One region of the Neorhizobium sp. T7_12 genome, then DNA from elsewhere that is predicted to be linked to it. Evidence: predicted binding sites of a transcription regulator. Region 1 holds the regulator's gene; each other region holds the start of a gene.
The links. The regulator PhoB, encoded in region 1, activates phosphate uptake and scavenging genes when phosphate is short. The targets are predictions, from matches to a motif close to TGTCATNNANCTGTCAT.
Positions count from the first base shown of each region.

Region 2: the regulator PhoB is predicted to act here: its motif matches at 2,605-2,621, upstream of ppk2 (polyphosphate kinase 2).
Region 3: the regulator PhoB is predicted to act here: its motif matches at 1,937-1,953, upstream of C5J26_RS19885 (PhoX family phosphatase).
Region 4: the regulator PhoB is predicted to act here: its motif matches at 2,686-2,702, upstream of ugpB (sn-glycerol-3-phosphate ABC transporter substrate-binding protein UgpB).

Region 1 is NZ_PVBK01000002.1:189,023-193,864, forward strand. It holds gene pstA (phosphate ABC transporter permease PstA) at 1-330, shown strand, start outside; gene pstB (phosphate ABC transporter ATP-binding protein PstB) at 344-1,159, shown strand; gene phoU (phosphate signaling complex protein PhoU) at 1,205-1,918, shown strand; gene phoB (phosphate regulon transcriptional regulator PhoB) at 1,940-2,623, shown strand; gene C5J26_RS06885 (winged helix-turn-helix domain-containing protein) at 2,638-3,324, shown strand; gene C5J26_RS06890 (endonuclease domain-containing protein) at 3,578-3,934, shown strand; gene C5J26_RS06895 (hypothetical protein) at 4,301-4,842, opposite strand, start outside.
Region 2 is NZ_PVBK01000014.1:3,096-7,937, forward strand. It holds gene C5J26_RS23750 (nitronate monooxygenase family protein) at 1-116, opposite strand, end outside; gene C5J26_RS23755 (hypothetical protein) at 365-1,594, shown strand; gene ppk2 (polyphosphate kinase 2) at 1,599-2,480, opposite strand; gene phoR (phosphate regulon sensor histidine kinase PhoR) at 2,761-3,942, shown strand; gene C5J26_RS23770 (PACE efflux transporter) at 4,071-4,508, opposite strand; gene C5J26_RS23775 (GcrA family cell cycle regulator) at 4,695-4,842, opposite strand, start outside.
Region 3 is NZ_PVBK01000009.1:199,619-204,460, forward strand. It holds gene C5J26_RS19885 (PhoX family phosphatase) at 1-1,874, opposite strand, end outside; gene C5J26_RS19890 (alpha/beta fold hydrolase) at 2,159-3,049, opposite strand; gene C5J26_RS19895 (MFS transporter) at 3,244-4,797, shown strand.
Region 4 is NZ_PVBK01000005.1:337,916-342,757, reverse strand. It holds gene ugpE (sn-glycerol-3-phosphate ABC transporter permease UgpE) at 1-328, opposite strand, end outside; gene ugpA (sn-glycerol-3-phosphate ABC transporter permease UgpA) at 338-1,222, opposite strand; gene ugpB (sn-glycerol-3-phosphate ABC transporter substrate-binding protein UgpB) at 1,300-2,622, opposite strand; gene C5J26_RS15115 (YraN family protein) at 2,746-3,144, opposite strand; gene rsmI (16S rRNA (cytidine(1402)-2'-O)-methyltransferase) at 3,131-4,048, opposite strand; gene dnaN (DNA polymerase III subunit beta) at 4,319-4,842, shown strand, end outside.

The sequences.
Region 1 (4,842 bases):
GGCGCATCGAAGATGCAGACGATCTTCCACCATGTCCTGCCGCTTGCCATGCCGGGCATCCTGACGGGCACCATCATCGGCCTGGCCCACGCACTTGGCGAAACCGCGCCGCTGCTGCTGATCGGCATGGTGGCCTTCGTCGCCAACTATCCGACCACGCCGCTCGACCCGTCGACGGCGCTGCCGGTCCAGATCTACATGTGGGCGAACGAAGCGGAGCGCGCGTTCGTCGAGCGTACCTCGGGAGCAATCATCATCCTGCTCCTGTTCCTCATCCTAATGAATGTTGGCGCAATTCTCTTGCGGCGTCGCTTCGAGCGGCGCTGGTAGAAGGAGTATGACAATGAATATGATGTCAGAATCGGCAGTAGAAAAGGCGCTGGACCAAAAGATGAGCGATGCTTCCCACAAGATGATCGGCAAGGACGTTTCGGTTTACTACGGCGAAAAGCGTGCGCTTTTCGACGTGAACCTCAACGTTCGCGAAAACACTGTGACGGCTCTCATCGGTCCTTCCGGCTGCGGCAAGTCCACCTTCCTGCGCTGCCTCAACCGCATGAACGACACGATCGAGAATTGCCGCGTCACCGGCAAGATCACCCTCGACACGGACGATATCTACGACAATAACATCGACGTCGTGGAACTTCGCGCCCGCGTCGGCATGGTGTTCCAGAAGCCGAACCCGTTCCCGAAGACCATCTACGAGAACATTTCCTACGGTCCGCGCATCCACGGCCTTTCCAAGAACAAGGCCGACATGGACCAGATCGTCGAGGCGAGCCTGCAGCGCGCCGGCCTCTGGGGCGAAGTCAAGGATCGCCTGCACGAATCCGGCACGGGCCTCTCCGGCGGCCAGCAGCAGCGTCTGTGCATCGCCCGTGCGATCGCCGTGTCGCCGGAAGTCATCCTCATGGACGAACCCTGTTCGGCTCTCGACCCGATCGCGACCGCCAAGGTCGAAGAACTCATCCATGAACTGCGTGCCAACTACACGATCGTGATCGTGACGCACTCGATGCAGCAGGCTGCCCGCGTGTCGCAGCGTACCGCCATGTTCCATCTCGGCCAGCTCGTCGAGGAGAACGACACCGACAAGATGTTCACCAATCCCGACGATCAGCGCACCCAGGATTACATCATGGGCCGCTTCGGCTGATCCAGCCGATTGTGCCGCCTGAAAATCAATTTTGAGGACTAGAAGATGGCATCGACCCATATCCTGTCGGCTTATGACGACGAACTGAAATACCTGAGCCGCCGCATTTCCGAAATGGGCGGCCTCGCCGAGCAGATGTGCTCGGACGCCGTGCGGGCGCTGGTCAATTCCGACGCCGCACTCGCGCAGAAGGTCATCTCCGACGACGTGATCCTCGATCACGCCGAGCGCGAGATCGGCGACAAGGCGATCATCACGATCGCCCGCCGCCAGCCGGTTGCAGCCGACCTTCGCGAGATCGTCGGTTCGCTGCGCATCGCCTCCGATCTCGAGCGCGTCGGCGACCTTGGCAAGAACACCGCCAAGCGCGTCATCGCGGTTCAGGGCACCGGCGTTCCGCGCAAGCTCGCCCGCGGCCTCGAACATCTCTCCGATCTCGCCCTCGTGCAGCTCAAGGACGTCCTCGACGTCTACGCGACGCGTTCGGCGGAAAAGGCCGAGGCGATCCGCAGCCGCGACGAGGAAATCGACGCGATGTACACCTCGCTGTTCCGCGAACTCCTCACCTACATGATGGAGGATCCGCGCAACATCACCACCTGCACGCATCTTCTGTTCTGCGCCAAGAACATCGAGCGTATCGGCGACCACGCCACCAATATCGCCGAGACCATCTACTACATGACGACGGGCGCCCAGCCGGAAGGCGATCGTCCGAAGGACGACTCGTCGAACACGCTCGGCGCGATCACTGAATAGAACTGACGGAGCAGGCCAAGAATGCTGCCGAAAATCGCTGTCGTAGAAGACGAAGAAGCGCTGAGCGTGCTTCTTCGTTACAATCTGGAAGCCGAGGGTTATGAGGTCGATACCGTTTTGCGGGGCGACGAAGCCGAAATTCGGCTTCAGGAGCGGGTACCCGACCTTCTGATCCTGGACTGGATGCTGCCAGGCGTTTCCGGCATCGAACTCTGCCGCCGGCTGCGCATGCGCCCGGAAACCGAGCGCCTGCCGATCATCATGCTGACGGCCCGCGGCGAGGAGAGCGAACGTGTTCGCGGCCTCGCCACCGGCGCCGACGACTATGTGGTAAAACCCTTCTCGACGCCGGAACTGATGGCCCGCGTCAAGGCCATGCTGCGCCGGGCCCGGCCCGAGGTGCTCTCCAGCGTTCTCCGCTGCGGCGATATCGAACTCGATCGGGAAACCCATCGCGTTCACCGCAAGAGCCGCGAAGTGCGCCTTGGCCCGACCGAATTCCGCCTGCTCGAATTCCTGATGGCAGCGCCAGGGCGGGTCTTCTCCCGCTCGCAGCTTCTGGACGGCGTCTGGGGCCACGACATCTATGTCGACGAGCGTACGGTCGACGTCCATGTGGGAAGACTTCGCAAGGCACTCAACTTCTCCAACATGCAGGATGTCATCCGCACCGTCCGCGGTGCCGGATACTCCATGGAAACATAGTTGGTGGCCACGAGATGAGCGCGCGGGTCCTGTTGGTCGACGACGACGAGTCGTTCCGTCTGATATTGCAGAAAGCCCTCGTGGCCGACAGCTTCGTCGTATCGATGCTGGCAAGTGGAGCCGAGATCTCAGATCGCCTGAAAGCCGTTCCGCCGGATATCCTGGTCATGAGTTCGGATCTTCCGGGCGTGCGAGGTCTCGAGGTCTGCCGCGAGGTGCGTCTCGACCCTGTGTTATCGCGCCTTCCGATCATCCTCCTCGTGCCGTCGGGTGGCGAGGGCCTTCACCTCATCGCCCTTGCGGCGGGTGCCGACGATTGCCTCATGAAGCCATTTTCCCCGGTCGAGCTCGTCGTCCGTGTGAAAAACCTGCTGAGGCGCGTCAATCCCGCCCTCTTGGACCACATGCTCAAGGTCGGCGATCTCACGCTCGACCGGGAGGCCCATCGGGTTCACCGGCAGAAACGTGAGGTCAAGCTCGGGCCGAAGGAGTTCAAGCTTCTTGAATTCCTGATGCGCACCCCAGGCAAGGTCTATTCCCGCTCGGAGCTCAAGGCATCCCTGTGGGGCGACGACACGACCGTCGATGAGCGCGCGATCGACGTCCATATAGGCCGGCTTCGCAAAGTCATCAGCCTTGGCAAGTCCGACAACGTGATCCGGACCGTGCGCGGCGCCGGATACGCATTGGGCGATTTCTGACGCCCCCATTGGCCTCGAGGCTCACCTTTACCCTGACCGTCTCATGCCGCCGACGGATCATAGCCATGGAAGCTGGCGGGTTTGCTGTTGGCACCGGCGTTGGATCCCCTCTCTTGGAATTTCTAACACTTAGCTGAAGCTAAGATGTTGAAATTCCATTCTCCCCCGCCAGGGGGGAGATAGGGCGCCTGCCGCGCTCTTGCCGTACCCTTCGTCTCCGTGCGTAAATGCATGGACACCATCGGGGATTGTGATGCGCCGCGACATTCCGGATCGACATCGACGGTTTGCGAGAGCCATGCGGTTGGATTCCACCAAGGCGGAAAATATCCTGTGGCAGGCCGCCCGCAACCGGCAGATCGGCGGCTTCAAGTTCAAGCGTCAGGTTCCGCTGGACGGTTATATCCTCGATTTCGTCTGCTTCGAAGGGCGGTTGATCATCGAGGTGGATGGCGGACAACACGCCGGGAGCATATCCGACGAAGTCCGGGATGCATATTTCCAAAGCCAGGGCTTTCGCATCCTGCGCTTCTGGAACGACGAGGTGGTGACGAATCTCGATGGCGCGGTGCTGACCATTCTGGCGGAGCTGAGGAACGGTGGGGAGTGAATCTGCCGATCGGTCGGCGGACCCCCTAACCAACAAAATCTATGACTTAGCTGGCGCTAAGATCATGATTTTGTAGCCTCTCCCGCCAGGGGAGAGGTAGTGGTGCCACGCTTGCTGCCGCGCTTGCCTCGCTGTGGTGCGACAGTGCCGCGGGTTACCTCTCCCCCTGCGGGAGAGGAAGAAAAATCGGTACTTAGCGTCAGCTAAGTGCCAGATTTTTCAGGTGAGGGGATTTGCTGTTGGCGCCGGCGTTGAACCCTCTCTCTTGGAATTTCAAATGCTTAGCTGAAGCTAAGTGCTAGAAATTCCCCCCGCAAGAAGGCAGACAGAGGCCGTGCATGGCTTCACGCATTCCCTGAACTTTACCTAGGGTGCGAGCGAAGGTGGCGCTATCTCATTCCACGACTGGATGAAACGCTGAGTTTCTGTCGGGTAGAGATCAGCCGCGTAGACATTAAATATTCTGAAATACGCATCACCGCATGCGTCGGTAGTATGCCACGTCAGGTTGGCCAGATCACTGTAGCTAGTCACATAAAGCTGTTCGTTGACGTGTGGGCCGATGTGAAATCGAGTGCCGTCATGATGAGCTATCATTGATGTTGGAGACGGATGGGTGCCGTAGTCTGAAAAGAGGCGAAATCTCTCATTGAGAAATGCGAGCTTTGCACTACCCTTTAGTTTTAATCTGAGGGCGCCTGGCCCGAATTCGTTAGACAAATTTCTACCAGTTAGCTTTCTCCATCGCCGAACCTCGTTAGGGGCTTCAACAAAATAGAGGGCGAGCATTCCAATTTCGGCGATATCGCGAAGGAGGCCGGCTGCCTGCACAAAATATCCGGAGTCCAAGAGCTTCGTTGCCGCTCCAATGTCATTGACTAGACGAAAGCCGAGTAGCTGCGAAATAG
Region 2 (4,842 bases), on a different contig from region 1:
GCGCCGACGACGCCCGCCTTGCATTGCGCCAGTGTCAGTTCCGGATGAGAAATGATGAACAGCGGCGACGCGACCACGGGCAGGCGGAGCCTGTCCTTGAGGACTGCTGGAAGCATGGATTAAAAACCTCCCGATTGACCTTTACGCAAACGTAAATCCGTCTACCAGATCGCGGGAGGCTCGAAAAGCCGGTGGAAAGATTTTCGAAGCAGATCTCCGCAACGCCCGGCAGGGGCTCCCGACATATCCTGTCCTTATTTTTCGCCATGGTGCAGTCGAAGGCGGTGCTTGCAGTTCCGCGGCGGAGGGGTTACCGAAACGTAAACTCCCGCGCGGTGGGAATGACGATGAAGAAGGACCGGCAGTGAGCGGTTTGGAAACGGCCATCAGAAACGCACTGGATCGCTCGAACCGGGCGGACCGGGAGATCAGGGCGCGTATTTATCAGTCGGCGCGCCAGGCACTGGACGCCGGCCTTCGCAAGCAAGGCGTTACCGACCGGTTGATCATCATGCAGCAGCATGAACTCCTGGAGCGGAAGATTCACGAGATCGAAATGGCGGAAGTCGAGCGTCTGGTGGAACCGGCGCCGGGACCTGCCGTGGAGCTCGAACCGGAACTGCCATACGCCGCGGAACCCATGGCGGTGGAGTCTCCGGTCATGCCAGCCAGCCCGCGGCCGGAGGCGACGCCACGGCCGGCGGCACCTTCGCCTGTCGCGCCGTCCATCGATACCGTTTCGGGTGAGGTGCGCGCTCCATCTGCTGCTGCGGTTATGTCCTCCGGCGATCTCGGCGGCGTCAGCCCCGCGCGCGGCGAGCGGATCGAAGCCGAGCAATTCCAGCCGGAACCTCCGGCGAACGCGGCAAAACCGGGCAAGCCGAACAAGAACGCCCGCCCGTCCTCCGATAGCGGCCTGGACGTTCCCCCGGAACGGGCCGCCAAACCGCGAAAGCGTCGGGGTTTCCTGTCGCATCTCCTGACCTGGGTCATCACCCTTGGCGTGGTCGGCGGCGCCTGCTGGTGGTTCTATCAATCCGGTCTGGTGCAGTCGATCGTCGAGGAAGCGATGAAGTCGGCCGACCGCTCGGTCGCCGGCCAGGCGGCGGGAGGCCCGGTCGCCTTCGATCCGCGCCGCGGTTTTTCCGACGAGTGGGTGGAAATCTTCGTGCCCGCCAAGGCGGCGGAAATGAAAGCCGGCGGTCAGGCGAAAGTCGAGGCGGTGGCCGCATCGGAAGGGCAGGCCGTGCGCATCGCATCGGCAACGTCAGGCGACGGCGGCGATGTCTCGGTCGAAGTGCCGCCGGAAGTGCTGCGCGAAATGGCCGGCAAGAGCTCGACGGTGGCCCTGACCCTGCAGTCGGGGCAGAACAGTTCCGTGCAGCTGTCGGTCCGCTGCGATTTCGGAAGCCTCGGCAACTGCAGTCGTCATCGCTTTACGGCAACGCAGGAGAAGCTGGAGGCACTCTTCCGGGTAACCTTCGAGCGGTCGCTTGCCCCCAACCGGCCCGGCCGCCTGATCTTCAACAGCGGTATCGACGGCGCGGACCGGGCGGTGCTGCTCTATTCGGTGCGCATCCTGCCCGGCCAATGACCCTTTATCTCAGGAACTTCGGGCCGAAACCGAAGATCTTGTCGTCGATCTCGCCGATGGCGTCCTTGTCCTTGCCCTCATAGTCGAGCGACAGCAGGATATGGCGAATGACGTTGAGGCGGGCGCGGCGCTTGTCGTTGGCCCGCACGACGGCCCATGGCGTCTCCTTGTTGTGGGTCCGTTCGAGCATCGCGTCGCGTTTCTCGGTGTAATCGTCCCACTTGTTGAACGCGGCGATATCCATCGGCGACAGTTTCCAGATCTTGAGCGGGTCGTGCCGCCGGTCATGGAAACGCTTGAGCTGCATCTCGCGGCCGATATCCAGCCAGAACTTGAAGAAGATGATGCCTTCGTCGGAAATCGTGTCCTCGAAGCGCGGAACCGCTTTCATGAAATCCTTGTACTGTTCCGGCGTGCAGAAACCCATCACCGGCTCGACCCCGGCCCGGTTGTACCAGGAGCGGTCGAACAGCACGATCTCGCCCGAGGTCGGGAAATGCGAGATGTAGCGCTGGAAATACCACTGGCCGGCCTCGGTCTCCGTCGGTTTGTTGAGCGCCACGACGCGGGCCGAACGCGGATTGAGATAGGCATTGATCGAAAAGATCGTGCCGCCCTTGCCGGCCGCGTCGCGGCCCTCGAACAGCGCCATCATCCGCTTGCCGGTCGCCTTCAGCCAGAACTGCACCTTGACGAGTTCGACCTGCAGCTTTTCGAGCTGCTTGGCGTATTTGTCCTTGTCGAGCTTGTCGTCATGGGGATATCCGCCGGAGCCAAGCGCATGCTCCTCGATCCAGGCCGGCAGTACCGGGTCGTCGATATCGAACTGCTTGAGCTTGCCGTTGATGTCGATGCTGACTGCTCGGCTTTCGGTTTTATCCGCCATGATAGTGCTTCCTCCGATCGATCCGCCGTACGGGGCGGTAGCCGATATGTAACGCAAGTTCGAAATTCCGCTACTCTCCGGATAACGCCAATTTTCCAATATCCCAACGGAAGCGATGTATATCTGTCATGCAAGGGATATATGAGCGCGTGTTCAACCTGTGAAAGCTGCGAGTCTGTCTGTGGAGTCGGTACTGGAGAAATGGCGTCGGGGTCTGGGCACGCTCGTTGCGAGAGGCCGCCAGGAACGCGCTCTGCTGTTGCTTCTGACCCTGCTGGCGATGATCGCGTTCCTGATCGGTATGGACTGGGTGGGCGTCCTGGTGGGCTGGCTGCTCCTAGTGCTGGTCGTCGTCGGCCGCAAGCCTGCCGTCCTTCCGCCGCCGGCCCCGGTGATCGTCGAGGAAGAGCGATCTGGCTTCCAGCCGCTGCCCCAAGTGGCAGCGACGCTCAGCGCGCTGGACATTCCGGCTTTCGTGCTGGGCGATGATATAACTGTCCTCCACCAGAACAAGGCGGCCGAGAAGGCCTTCGGCATCCTTTCTCCAGGTTCGCATCTTTCGGCCCGGCTGCGGTCCCCCGGCATTCTCGACATGGTGCGGGAAACCATCGCGACTGATGAGCCCAACCAGATCGAGCATTCCGAGCGGTTGCCTTCCGAGCGCGTCTATACCCTGCGCATCGCGCCGATCGATCTCGGCCAACCGGTCCAGCAAAGCTCCGACGGAGTGGCGCAGAAGCTCTATCTCCTCTCTTTCAGGGACATTTCGGAACTGCGCCGCATCGATCGGATGCGCTCGGATTTTGTCGCCAATGCCAGCCATGAGCTGCGTACCCCGCTTGCCTCGTTGCGAGGCTTCATCGAGACCCTGCAGGGGCCGGCGCGCTCCGACGCTGCCGCGCACGAGCGGTTCCTCGCCATCATGTTCGACCAGGCGACACGCATGAGCCGCCTTGTCGACGATCTCATGTCGCTGTCGCGTCTGGAGCTCAAATCCCATATCGCACCGGATCAGACGATCGACCTCAAGCCGCTGATCGGTCATGTGCGGGACGCGCTGGTGCCGCTCGCCGACGATCTCGGAGTGGAAATCCGCACGCACCTGCCGGAAGGCAAGGTGGAAGTGCTGGGCGACCGCGACGAGCTCGTCCAGGTTTTCGAAAACCTGATCGAGAACGCCTGCAAATACGGCCAGGAAGGCAAGTTCGTGGACGTTTACCTCAGGAACGGTGCTTCCAATCCGGTGGAAGTGACCGTTGTCGACCAAGGGCCGGGCATTCCGGCCGAGCACGTTCCGAGGCTGACCGAGCGCTTCTACCGGGTCAGCGTGGCCGACAGCCGTTCCAAGAAAGGCACCGGCCTCGGCCTTGCAATCGTCAAACACATCCTGACCCGCCACAGAGCCCGCCTGATCGTGAAGTCGGAAGTCGGCAAGGGAAGCGAGTTCACCGTCAGGTTCTGACAAAAGAGAGTGCTATCGACGTCCCATATCCGGCGCCTCGGGGAGGCGCTCAACTTCTCCAAACATGCAGGGTGTCATCCGCACCGTCCGCGGCGCGGATTATTCGATGGAAACCTCGAGGAGCGGCGTCAGGTCGCCTCGGTCTGCTGCTGCCATTCCGGCAGCGGAAAGATGCGGTCATAGGCCCAGTTGAACACGAAGGCATAGACCACGTAGAAGACAGCGAACGACACGTCCATCGTCAGCGCATGCATGAGGCTGATGCCGAGATACCAGGCGATCAGCGGCAGAAGCGCGATCAGCAGACCAAGTTCGAACAGCACCGCATGCGCCACGCGTATTGCGGTGTTTTTCTGCGTGCCGCCGGTAAAGCGCTGCATCAGGTGGTCGAAGCCGAGATTGTAGAGATAGTTCCAGCCGGTGGCGATCGTCGCACTGCCGATGCCGACCACGCCGATATCGGCGGCCGGCATGCCGAAGGCGAAGGCGCCGAGCGGTGTGATGAGAGCGAGCCCGATCAGTTCGAAGCTGATGGCATGGCGGATACGGTCGCGAGTCGAGCGCATGATGACCTCCTGGGTGCTTTCCGGGTCGTCCCGGAGTTTTTGCCCGAATGGGGGAGGTCGTCCTCGCCGTCTTTCAGATAGGTGCAATGCCGATCCGGAGCAAGGCTTGGCCGGCATATCTGCCATGCGCAACAAAAAAGCGGGCCTGAGCCCGCCTTCGATCTTGTCCTCGTGTCGCGCCGCCGCTCAGACCCGAGCAGCAACCTTGCGGCGCTCGTTGACCGGCTGGTAGGCGAGCTTTGCATGATAGCCGCAATAGGGCGATGCATCCGGGGATTCACAGCCGCAGAAGTGGAAGTCGTCCTTGAGCGGATCCCCGACCGGCCACTTGCAG
Region 3 (4,842 bases), on a different contig from region 1:
TGGCCCGGCCAGTCCTCGCCGCCATCGGCCGGATGCTGGACGGCGACGAAAGCCGTTTGGTCATCGGGGGTGAAGAGCGGGCCGCACATCTCGGCACCGACGGGAACGCGGAAGAAGAGCTTGGACGTGGCGCGGGCTTCACCTTCCGTATCGACGGCCCAGAGACCGTCCGTTCGGCCGGTCGCCTTGTTGTTATTGCCATCGGTCGAGACCCAGAGCCGGCCAGCGGAATCAACCGCGCAGTTATCCGGCATGCCGAACCAGCCGTTCTTGGTGGTCTCGGTGGAGAAGGTCGCGCCGACCGCCGCAACGGAAGGATCGCCGCACTTCAGAAGCACTTCCCACTTGCCGGAGGTTGCGGTGAAATCGCCGTCGTTTTCGGCGATCTCGATGATATGGCCAAAGGCGTTTTCTGCGCGCGGGTTGGCGGCATTGACCTGGTCGGCCTTGCGGCGGGTGTTGTTGGTCAGCATCACGTAGACCTTGCCGTTGACGCCGTTCGGCTGGACGTCCTCCGGCCGGTCCATTTTCGTGGCACCGAGCACGTCGCCCGCGCGCCGACATTCGATCAACACGTCCGCCTGGCTGTTAAATCCGTTGGCGGCGGTCAGCGGCCCCTGGCCGTGGATCATCGGCAGCCACTGCATGGTGCCGTCTTCGTTGAACTTGGCGACGTAAAGCGTTCCCTTGTCGAGCAGGTTCATGTTGGCTGCGCGGTCGTTCGGGTTGAACGTGCCTTCAGTCACGAACTTGTAGACATAGTCGAACCGTTCGTCGTCACCGAGATAGAAGACGACCTTGCCGTTCTTGGCGACGATCGATTCGGCGCCTTCGTGCTTGGTGCGGCCAAGCGCGGTGCGCTTTTTCGGCATGGAGGCTGGGTCCATGACATCAACCTCGACGATCCAGCCGAAGCGGTTCGGCTCGTTCGGTTCCTTGGCGAGATCGTAGCGGTCGTAGAAATTGGCCCACTCGTAGCTGCCTTCCGGAACGCCGTAACGCTTGTAGTTGGCGGCCTCTTTGTGGCCTTCCGGCAGCTTACCGGAGAAATAGCCATGGAAATTCTCTTCCGCCATGATGTAGGTGCCCCACGGCGTGACGCCGCCGGCGCAGTTGTTGATCGTGCCGATGGCGCGCGTGCCAGACGCATCGACATTGGTTTTCAGGCGATCATTGCCGGCGGCCGGGCCGGTAATTTCCATCGGCGTGTTGGCAGTGATACGGCGATTGTATTTGCCGTCGGTGACGACCTGCCACTTGCCGCCGGCCTTGCGGATTTCGACGATGGTGCCGCCATGGGCCGCCATTTCGACATCCACCTGCTCCTTGCTGAGCGTGCCCTGCTGGATCTTGCCATCCACGACCTTGACGAGGCCTGGGAACATCAGGTGCGGATTGGTGTATTCGTGATTGACGACGAGCAGGCCGTGCTCGCTCGAACCTTCGAGCGGAATGTAGCCGACATAGTCGTTGTTATAGCCGAACTGCTTGCTCTGCGCATCGGCCGTCTGTTTGGTCGGATCGAATTTCGGCGCGCCGGGCAGGACGGCATCGCCCCAGCGCAGCAGGATGTCGGCGTCATAACCATCGGCCACGTGGTGGCTGGCATCAACGCCGGCTTCCACTTCGGTAAACTTGAAGGCGGAGCCGCTCTTGTCCTGGGCACGGGCCTCGTCGGCGCTCATCAGGGCGACGGGGCTGACAGTTGCCGCGATAGCCGAGACGGCGAGTGAACCCTGCAGAAAATTCCGGCGCGAGAAACGCTTGCCGATGATTTCACCCATGGTCGGGTTGACGCTCGTGTTGTGGCCATCGCCATCCGCGTCTTCAAGCTGAGTCGTCGGGAATATCTTCTGGGAAGTGTGCTCGTTCATTGGCTCGCCTCTAAGTTAGGATTTGCCCCAAGTCTGGAGCCGTTCTAACCTAAAGTTACACTATTACAGGTATGCGACAGGCATCGCCGCGCCGTCCATCTCTTGTCTGCGCGCGAAGCCTTCAAAGAAGCGAATGTCGGGGGAGGGCGGAGCCTGCCGCGGGTAAGCAAGTTCTCGATGCGGCAGCCTATGCCGAACAGCGCCTCAGCCACCGTCCTGTGTGCGTCAGTGGGCGAAAAAGATCGAAAACCGGCCGGTTCGGACCCATCTTGATCTCGGTGGGGTCATATCGACTTGGGCATTGCGCTCTGTGAATTTACGATGAACTCGCATATAAGGGCGGCGCATTCCTGATGATGCGTCTCAAGCAGAAGATGCGCCCCGTCGTAAATATGCATATCCAATCGGTTGAGCTCGCGGGCATAAGCCATTACCTCATCGAGCTCGAAATAGGGGTCGTGCCGCCCCCAGATTAGCAGCGCCGGCGGCTGATGGTCGCGATGATAGGCCGAAATCTCCGGAAAGCGGGCGACGTAGCGGCCATAGTCGCTGAAGATGCGAAACTGTATTTCGACCAGTCCGGGCCGGCTCATCCGTTCCCAGTCGAGATGCCAGCCTTCCGGCGCGAACTGCGGTTTGAGCCTATCCGGAATGTCGCCGACATATGTGTGCCGCACCCCTTCGAAATTCAGCCATTCGGGCAGGTTCGCGCGGTTCTCCAGGGTAGGTTCCGCCCAATAGGCTTTGCTGGCCTCCCAAACTGGACCGAGGCCTTCCTCATGGGCATTGCCGTTCTGAATGATGAGCCCAAGCACCCGGTCGGGTCGCGCCAGCGCCAGATAGTAGGCGACCGGCGCCCCGAAATCGTGGATGTAGAGGAAGAACCGCTCCAACCCGATCTCCCTTGTTAAGGCATCGACCGTCCGCGCCATGGCGTCGAACGTGTATTCGTAGTCGTCGGGTGCCTCCGTGAAACCGAAGCCGGGCAGATCGGGCGCAACGACCCGCGCGACGCTCGCCAAGGGGCTGATGACGTCGCGGAAACTGTAGGATGAACTGGGTTGGCCATGGAGCAGCAGCACGCCGGGCGCATCGCGTCGCCCCGCCTCGCGATAGAACAGGTTGACCCCATCTACTGTGACCGTCTGATGCTTGGCCTTTTGCACGTCAAGCATGTGACCTCCTCGTTTTTCTGACCCACATGTCAACATTCAAGGAGTGAATTGGTTCACCTGAAAAATCCTGCCGGCCGCCCCGTCTTGACCGTGTCTGGCTGGATCGGGGCATCTCCGACCAGCGCTCCAAGGTGGAGCGTTGCCATTTATCATCTGGCGCGCCACATTGCCGCCACCGCTATAGGAGGAGTTCCATGCATACCGGAAGTGCCAAAGCAGGCCAGAACCTTGCCGGACGCAGGGAATGGATCGGGGTCTGCGTGCTCTCGATTGCCTGCCTCATCTATTCGATGGATCTGTCCATCCTGTTCCTGGCCATTCCCGCGATCGTCGCCGACCTCGACCCGTCGGCCTCCGAACTCCTCTGGATCAACGACATCTACGGCTTCATGGTTGCCGGCTTCCTGGTTACGATGGGCACGCTGGGAGATCGGATCGGTCGTCGCCGCGTGCTGCTGATCGGAGCAGCCGCCTTCGGCGTCGCCTCGGCGCTTGCGGCTTTTTCTACCACCGCGCAACAGCTCATCGTGTCGCGGGCGCTTCTCGGCATTGCCGGAGCGACGATCGCACCCTCAACTTTGTCGTTGATCGTCAACCTGTTCAGCAACGAGGCGGAGCGTAACCGCGCCATCGGCATCTGGGGCACGGCTTTCGCCCTGGGTGGCCTGATCGGGCCGCTTCTGGGCGGCTTTCTGCTACAATATTTCCACTGGGGGGCGGTATTTCTCATCAACATCCCGGTCATGCTCATCCTGCTGATAGCAGCTCCCATCCTGCTGCCGGAATACAAGAGCGCGGACGGCGCCAGGCTTGACCTCCTGAGCGTACTGCTGTCGCTCGCCACCGTGCTGCCAATCATCTATGGCTTCAAGCACGTGGCGGCAGACGGTTTTGACATTCGTCATCTGCTTCCCATCGGCGGCGGGCTCATTGTCGGCTGGCTGTTAGTGCGCCGTCAGAAAACCCTGCCGGATCCCCTGATCGATCTGAAGCTCTTTGCTCTGCCCGCCTTCACGGCCTCGCTTCTGGTAAACCTTGCCGGGATGTTCTTCGTGTTCGGCGTCTTTCTTTACCAGAACCTGTTCCTCCAGTTCGTGCTTGGCCTCACACCGCTCGAAGCGGCTCTCTGGTCGGTTCCCTCATCGATCGTCTTCACAGTCATGTCCTTGCAAGCCTATCGGTTCACCAACCGTTTCGGCCCGGTCCGTACCGTATTGCTGGGCCTGCTGATAAACTCTGCGGGCATGTTTCTGATGTCGATCGCCGCCTATTGCGAAAGCCTGTTCGGGGTTCTCGGCGCAACCATGGTGATCGCCGTCGGTTTCGTGCCGGTCGTGCTGACGACAACCGGCCTGATCGTCGGAAGCGCGCCGCCGGAAAAGTCGGGCTCCGCCTCGGCGATTTCAGAGACAAGTGCCGAATTCGGTGGCGCGCTGGGCATCGCATTGCTCGGCAGCCTCGGCACCTTGATCTATCGCATGCTGATGGACGGGGTGAATGTTGGAGGCCTCGATGCCGCTGAGAGGGCAGCGGTGAAAACGACGATCGGTGGTGCGGTCGAAACCGCAAGGGCTCTTCAGGAGAGCGTCGTGCCGGCCTGGCTTGACGCGGCCCGCCAGTCTTTCTCAACAGGCTTTGCCAGCTGTTGCCTAGTTGGGATGGTGACGCTGCTCGTGCTCGCGGTCATCGCCCGAAAGATCTATGCCCGCGCAAATATCGACGAGCAGGCCGTTGCGTCTGCTCATTGAGAAAAAAGGTCATCACATCGCCGAGCCGATGGGTTGCTGATCCCG
Region 4 (4,842 bases), on a different contig from region 1:
ACGGAAACCGGAAGTAGACGATGGCGAAGGCGGAAAGGATCGAGATCGAGATTTTTCCGACCGTGATCGCCAACGCCATGATCAGAGAGTTCAGCGCCATATGCGAATAATTTGGCAGGCCGTGAGCCGCAGCGGCACTCGTCAGGATGGTCGAATAATTCTCGATGAGATGCGATCCCGGCAGAAGCGGGACAGGCCCGCTCATCAGCGTCGAGACGTCATGGGTCGATGCCACGATCGCGACATAGACCGGCAGCGCGACCATCAGAAATCCGAGGATCAGGAAAGCGTGGGTGAGGAAGGTCAGGAAGGGGCGATTTTCAACCATGATCGTTCCTCAATACTGGACGCGGCGTTCGACGAAGCGGAACTGAACGAAGGTCAGCAGCATCACGATCAACATCAGCAATACCGACTGCGCCGAGGACGAACCGATGTTGAGACCAACGTAGCCGTCCTGGTAGACCTTGTAGACGAGCGTGGTCGTCGCCTGGGCAGGCCCGCCGCCCGTCGTGGCATCCACGATCGGGAAGGTGTCGAACATCGTGTAGTTCACGTTGATGATGAACAGAAAAAATGTCGTTGGCGACAGAAGCGGCAGAGAGATGGTGAAGAAGCGCCTCACCGGGCCCGAACCGTCGATGGCGGCTGCCTCGATCAGCGATTGCGGCACCGACTGCAACCCGGCCAGGAAGAAAAGGAAGTTGTAGGAGATCTGCTTCCAGGCTGCCGCGATGATGATCAGGATCATGGCATGCGTGCCATTGAGATCATGGTCCCAGCGAATGCCCAGGCGCTCCAGGAAGAAGGGCAGCAGGCCGGTGGAGGTATTGAAGAGAAACCACCACAGGACACCCGCCACGACAGGTGCGACGGCATAAGGCCAGACAAGCAGGGTGGTATAGACTTTTGCGGACCGCGCCAGGCGATCGACCGCAGCCGCGAATGCGAGGCCGAGCATCATCGAAAGAACGGTGACGGATACCGCGAATACGGCGGTGCGCCAGAGAGCATCCAGATAATTCGGGTCCGCAAACAACTGCCGATAGTGGGTCAACCCTACGAAAACGGTCGAGAAGCCAAAAGGATCTTCCCGCTCGAAGGAGGATTTCACTGCCTGCGCTGCAGGCCAGATGAAGAAGACGAGCGTGATAGCGAGCTGGGGCGCGAGCAGCAGATAGGGCAGCAGGCGGTTGTTGAAGGTTGTTCTTTTGGTATCCACCGGTCCCTCACCACAACGTAACAAGCAAGCAAGGGAGGGCCGGCGACAGCCGGTCCTCCCTGCAGCAATCGGAACAATCAGTTCGAGTTGGCAGCTTCGAATTCACGCAGAAGCGCATTGCCGCGCTGCACTGCGCTGTCGAGCGCCTGCTTGGCGTCCTTCTTGTTGGCGAGAAGTGCCTGGAACTCTTCGTCGACAATAGTGCGGACCTGGGTGAAGTTGCCGAACCGCACGCCCTTCGAATTTTCCGAGGGAGTACCGCGGGTGATCTGCTTGATGGCGATGTCGGAACCCGGGTTCTTTGCGTAGTAGCCCTGCTTCTGGCCGAGATCGTACGCCGCATTGGTGATCGGCAGGTAGCCGGTGAACTGGTGCCAATCTGCCTGGACTTCAGGCTTGGAGAGATAGCTGAAGAACTTGGCTACGCCCTTGTAGGTCGCCTTTTCCTTGCCGTTCAGCACCCAGAGGGTGGCGCCGCCAATGATGGAGTTCTTCGGCTCCTTGATCTCGTCGTCGTAGTAAGGCAGCGGGGCGAAGCCCGGTGTGAAGGTCTTGGCGTTGTTGATGACGCCTGCGCGACCTGCGGAGGAGTTCATCGTGATGGCGCATTCCTGGGAATAGAACATGGTCGCCGCCTGGTCGCCGCCGACCGGACCGCCATACTTGAACAGGCCTTCGTCCTGCCACTTCTTCAGGTTTGCCCAGTGCTTGGTCTGCAGAGGACCGTTGAAGCTGAATTCAGACTTCACACCGCCGAAACCGTTCTGCAGGGTGCCGAAAGGCTTGTCATGCAGCGCCGAAAGGTTTTCGGTCTGGACCCAGGTGATCCAGGCCGAGGTGAGGCCACACTTGGCAGCGCCGGACGAAACGATCTTCCTCGAGAATTCCTCGACTTCCTTCCAGGTCTTCGGGGCAATCTCGGGATCAAGGCCGGCCTTTTTGAAGACGTCCTTGTTGTAGTACATGATCGGGGTGGAGGAGTTGAAAGGCAGCGACAGGATGTTGCCCTTCGTATCGGAATAGTAGCCGGTAACCGGAGACAGGAATGTCTTGGTGTCGAAGGGTTCGCCTTCATCGGCCATCAGCTTGTAGACCGGGTAGACGGCGCCCTTGGCGGCCATCATCGTGCCGGTGCCAACTTCGAAGACCTGGACGATGGCCGGCTGCTGGCCGGCACGGAACGCGGCGATCGCGGCGGTCAACGTTTCCGGATAGCTTCCCTTGTAGACCGGGACGACCTTGTAGTCGCTCTGGCTCTCATTGAACTTCTGAGCGATCTCTTCGAGCTTCTTGCCGAGCTCGCCGCCCATGGCATGCCACCAGGTGACCTCGGTCGCAGCAAGCGACGAGGTCGCAGACAGTGCGACCGCGATCGCGGCCATCGAAAGCTTTTTGAACATTTTAAGGTCCTCTCCACCTTTGTTGGGGTGAGGACCGCAATAGGGCCAGGCTGTGACAGGCCCTTAACAGTTTTATGTCAGAAATGTTACATTGCACACCTATGCAATAATTTCACATCAGCGTCAGAAAGCGTTCGCAAAATGCCGCGGCAGACGGCCGGGAAGCACCGCGATCACGTCGTAACGCCGAGACAATCTCGCGGCATCCTGCCGCTTTGAAAGCCAGACGTCGCTTGCGGCTCGAATTCGGCTCTGGGTGACGTAACCGACGGCGTCGATCGCCTCCTGTTCGCCGACCCGCGCCTTGACCTCGACAAAGGCCACCAGATCGCCTTTGCGGACGATCAGATCGATCTCCCCGAGCTTGGTACGGTAACGGATCGCCAGAACTCGATAGCCCTTGACCAGGAGATAAAGCGCAGCGAGATATTCCGAGACATGGCCCCATCGCTGAGCCTTTTGCCGCTGAGCTTTCTGCCGCTCGACCTTGCGGCGCCTTAAGCCTGGGTCAATCTCCGCCACCCGCCTCGCCTTTCAGGTTCAGAAGCCGCTGATAAAGATCCTTGCGCGGAAGTCCGGTGACGCGGGCAGCTTCGGCGGCAGCCTTGGCGGCTGGCATGGAGGTTGAAAGCTCGCGCAGCAGCGCGTCCACCTCGATTTCTCCGGGCGGTTCCTCAGCTTCAGGCGGCGCCAGGAGCAGCACGATCTCGCCCTTCACGACGCGGTCGTCATTGTAATAGGCGGCAAGCTCCTCCAACGTGCCGCGGCGAAACTCCTCGAACGTCTTCGTCAATTCGCGGCAGACCGCAGCGCGTCGGCCCGCCCCGAGCACTTCGGCGGCAGCGCCAAGCGTTGCGCCGATGCGATGCGGCGATTCAAAGAAGATCAAAGTCGCCGGCACTTTCGAAAGCTCGGCCAGCCGGTCCCGCCGGCCCTTGTCCTTGACCGGCAGGAAGCCGGCAAACAGGAACGCATCGGACGGCATGCCGGAGCCGACGAGGGCTGCAAGCGGCGCCGAGGCGCCGGGGATCGGCACGACCTTATGGCCGGCCTCGATCGCCATCTGACCGAGCCGGTAACCGGGATCGGAGACGAGCGGCGTGCCGGCATCGGAGACCAGCGCCACCGATTTCCCCTCCTGCAGCGCCGCGATGAGCTTCGGCCCGACCTCGTCGGAATTGTGCTCGTGATAGGCGTAGGGCCGGTTGACGATGCCGTAGCGGTCGAGCAGCACGCGGGTTACCCGGGTATCCTCGCACGCGAGCACATCGGCACCTGAGAGCGTTTCGAGCGCCCGCAGCGTGATGTCGCCGAGATTGCCGATCGGGGTTGCAACCAGATAAAGCGCCGGCTCCAGCGGCCGCGCGGGCACGAAAGTATTGGCGACGCGATAGCCGCGCTGGCTGCTCTTCGGTTCATCGGTCAAGGGGTGTCACGCGCAGATGGATGGTCATGAGCCTTTATGGGCAAGCCGACCGGCTTCGGCAAGTAACGGGCAAGCTGTTGAGAACGCATATTTTCTGTGTGCAGTGCGTGAGACAGATGTGAAATGACTTGCTAACGCCTTGTTCACCTCTTGCTTTTCGAACGGGTTGTCTGCCATTTTGCCGGTCCACATCATCCGGCTGGTCCAAAGCCGGCAGAATATCAGGGGTCCGGCCCTGCCGGATCGCCACGGTCGAAAGCGATTGCGTCCATGCGTATTACTCTTGAGCGGTCCAACCTTCTGAAGTCGCTGAACCACGTGCATCGCGTGGTGGAGCGGCGGAACACGATCCCGATCCTTTCCAACGTGCTGATGCGCGCGTCGGGCGCCAGCCTCGATCTGAAGGCGACCGACCTCGATCTCGAAATCACCGAGGTCCTGCCGGCCATGGTCGAGACTGCCGGAGCCACGACGGTTCCGGCGCACCTGCTTTATGAAATCGTCCGCAAGCTGCCGGACGGTTCCGAGGTGCTGCTCGCCACCAACCCGGACGGCGGCTCGATGACAGTGCAATCCGGCCGCTCGAAGTTCTCTCTGCAGTGCCTGCCGGAATCGGACTTCCCGGACCTTACCGCCGGCAGCTTCACGCATACGTTCAAGCTGAAGGCGACCGATCTGAAAATGCTGATCGACCGCACCCAGTTCGCGATCTCCACCGAGGAGACCCGCTATTACCTGAACGGCATCTTCTTCCACACGATCGAAGCCGACGGGGACCTGAAGCTTCGCGCGGT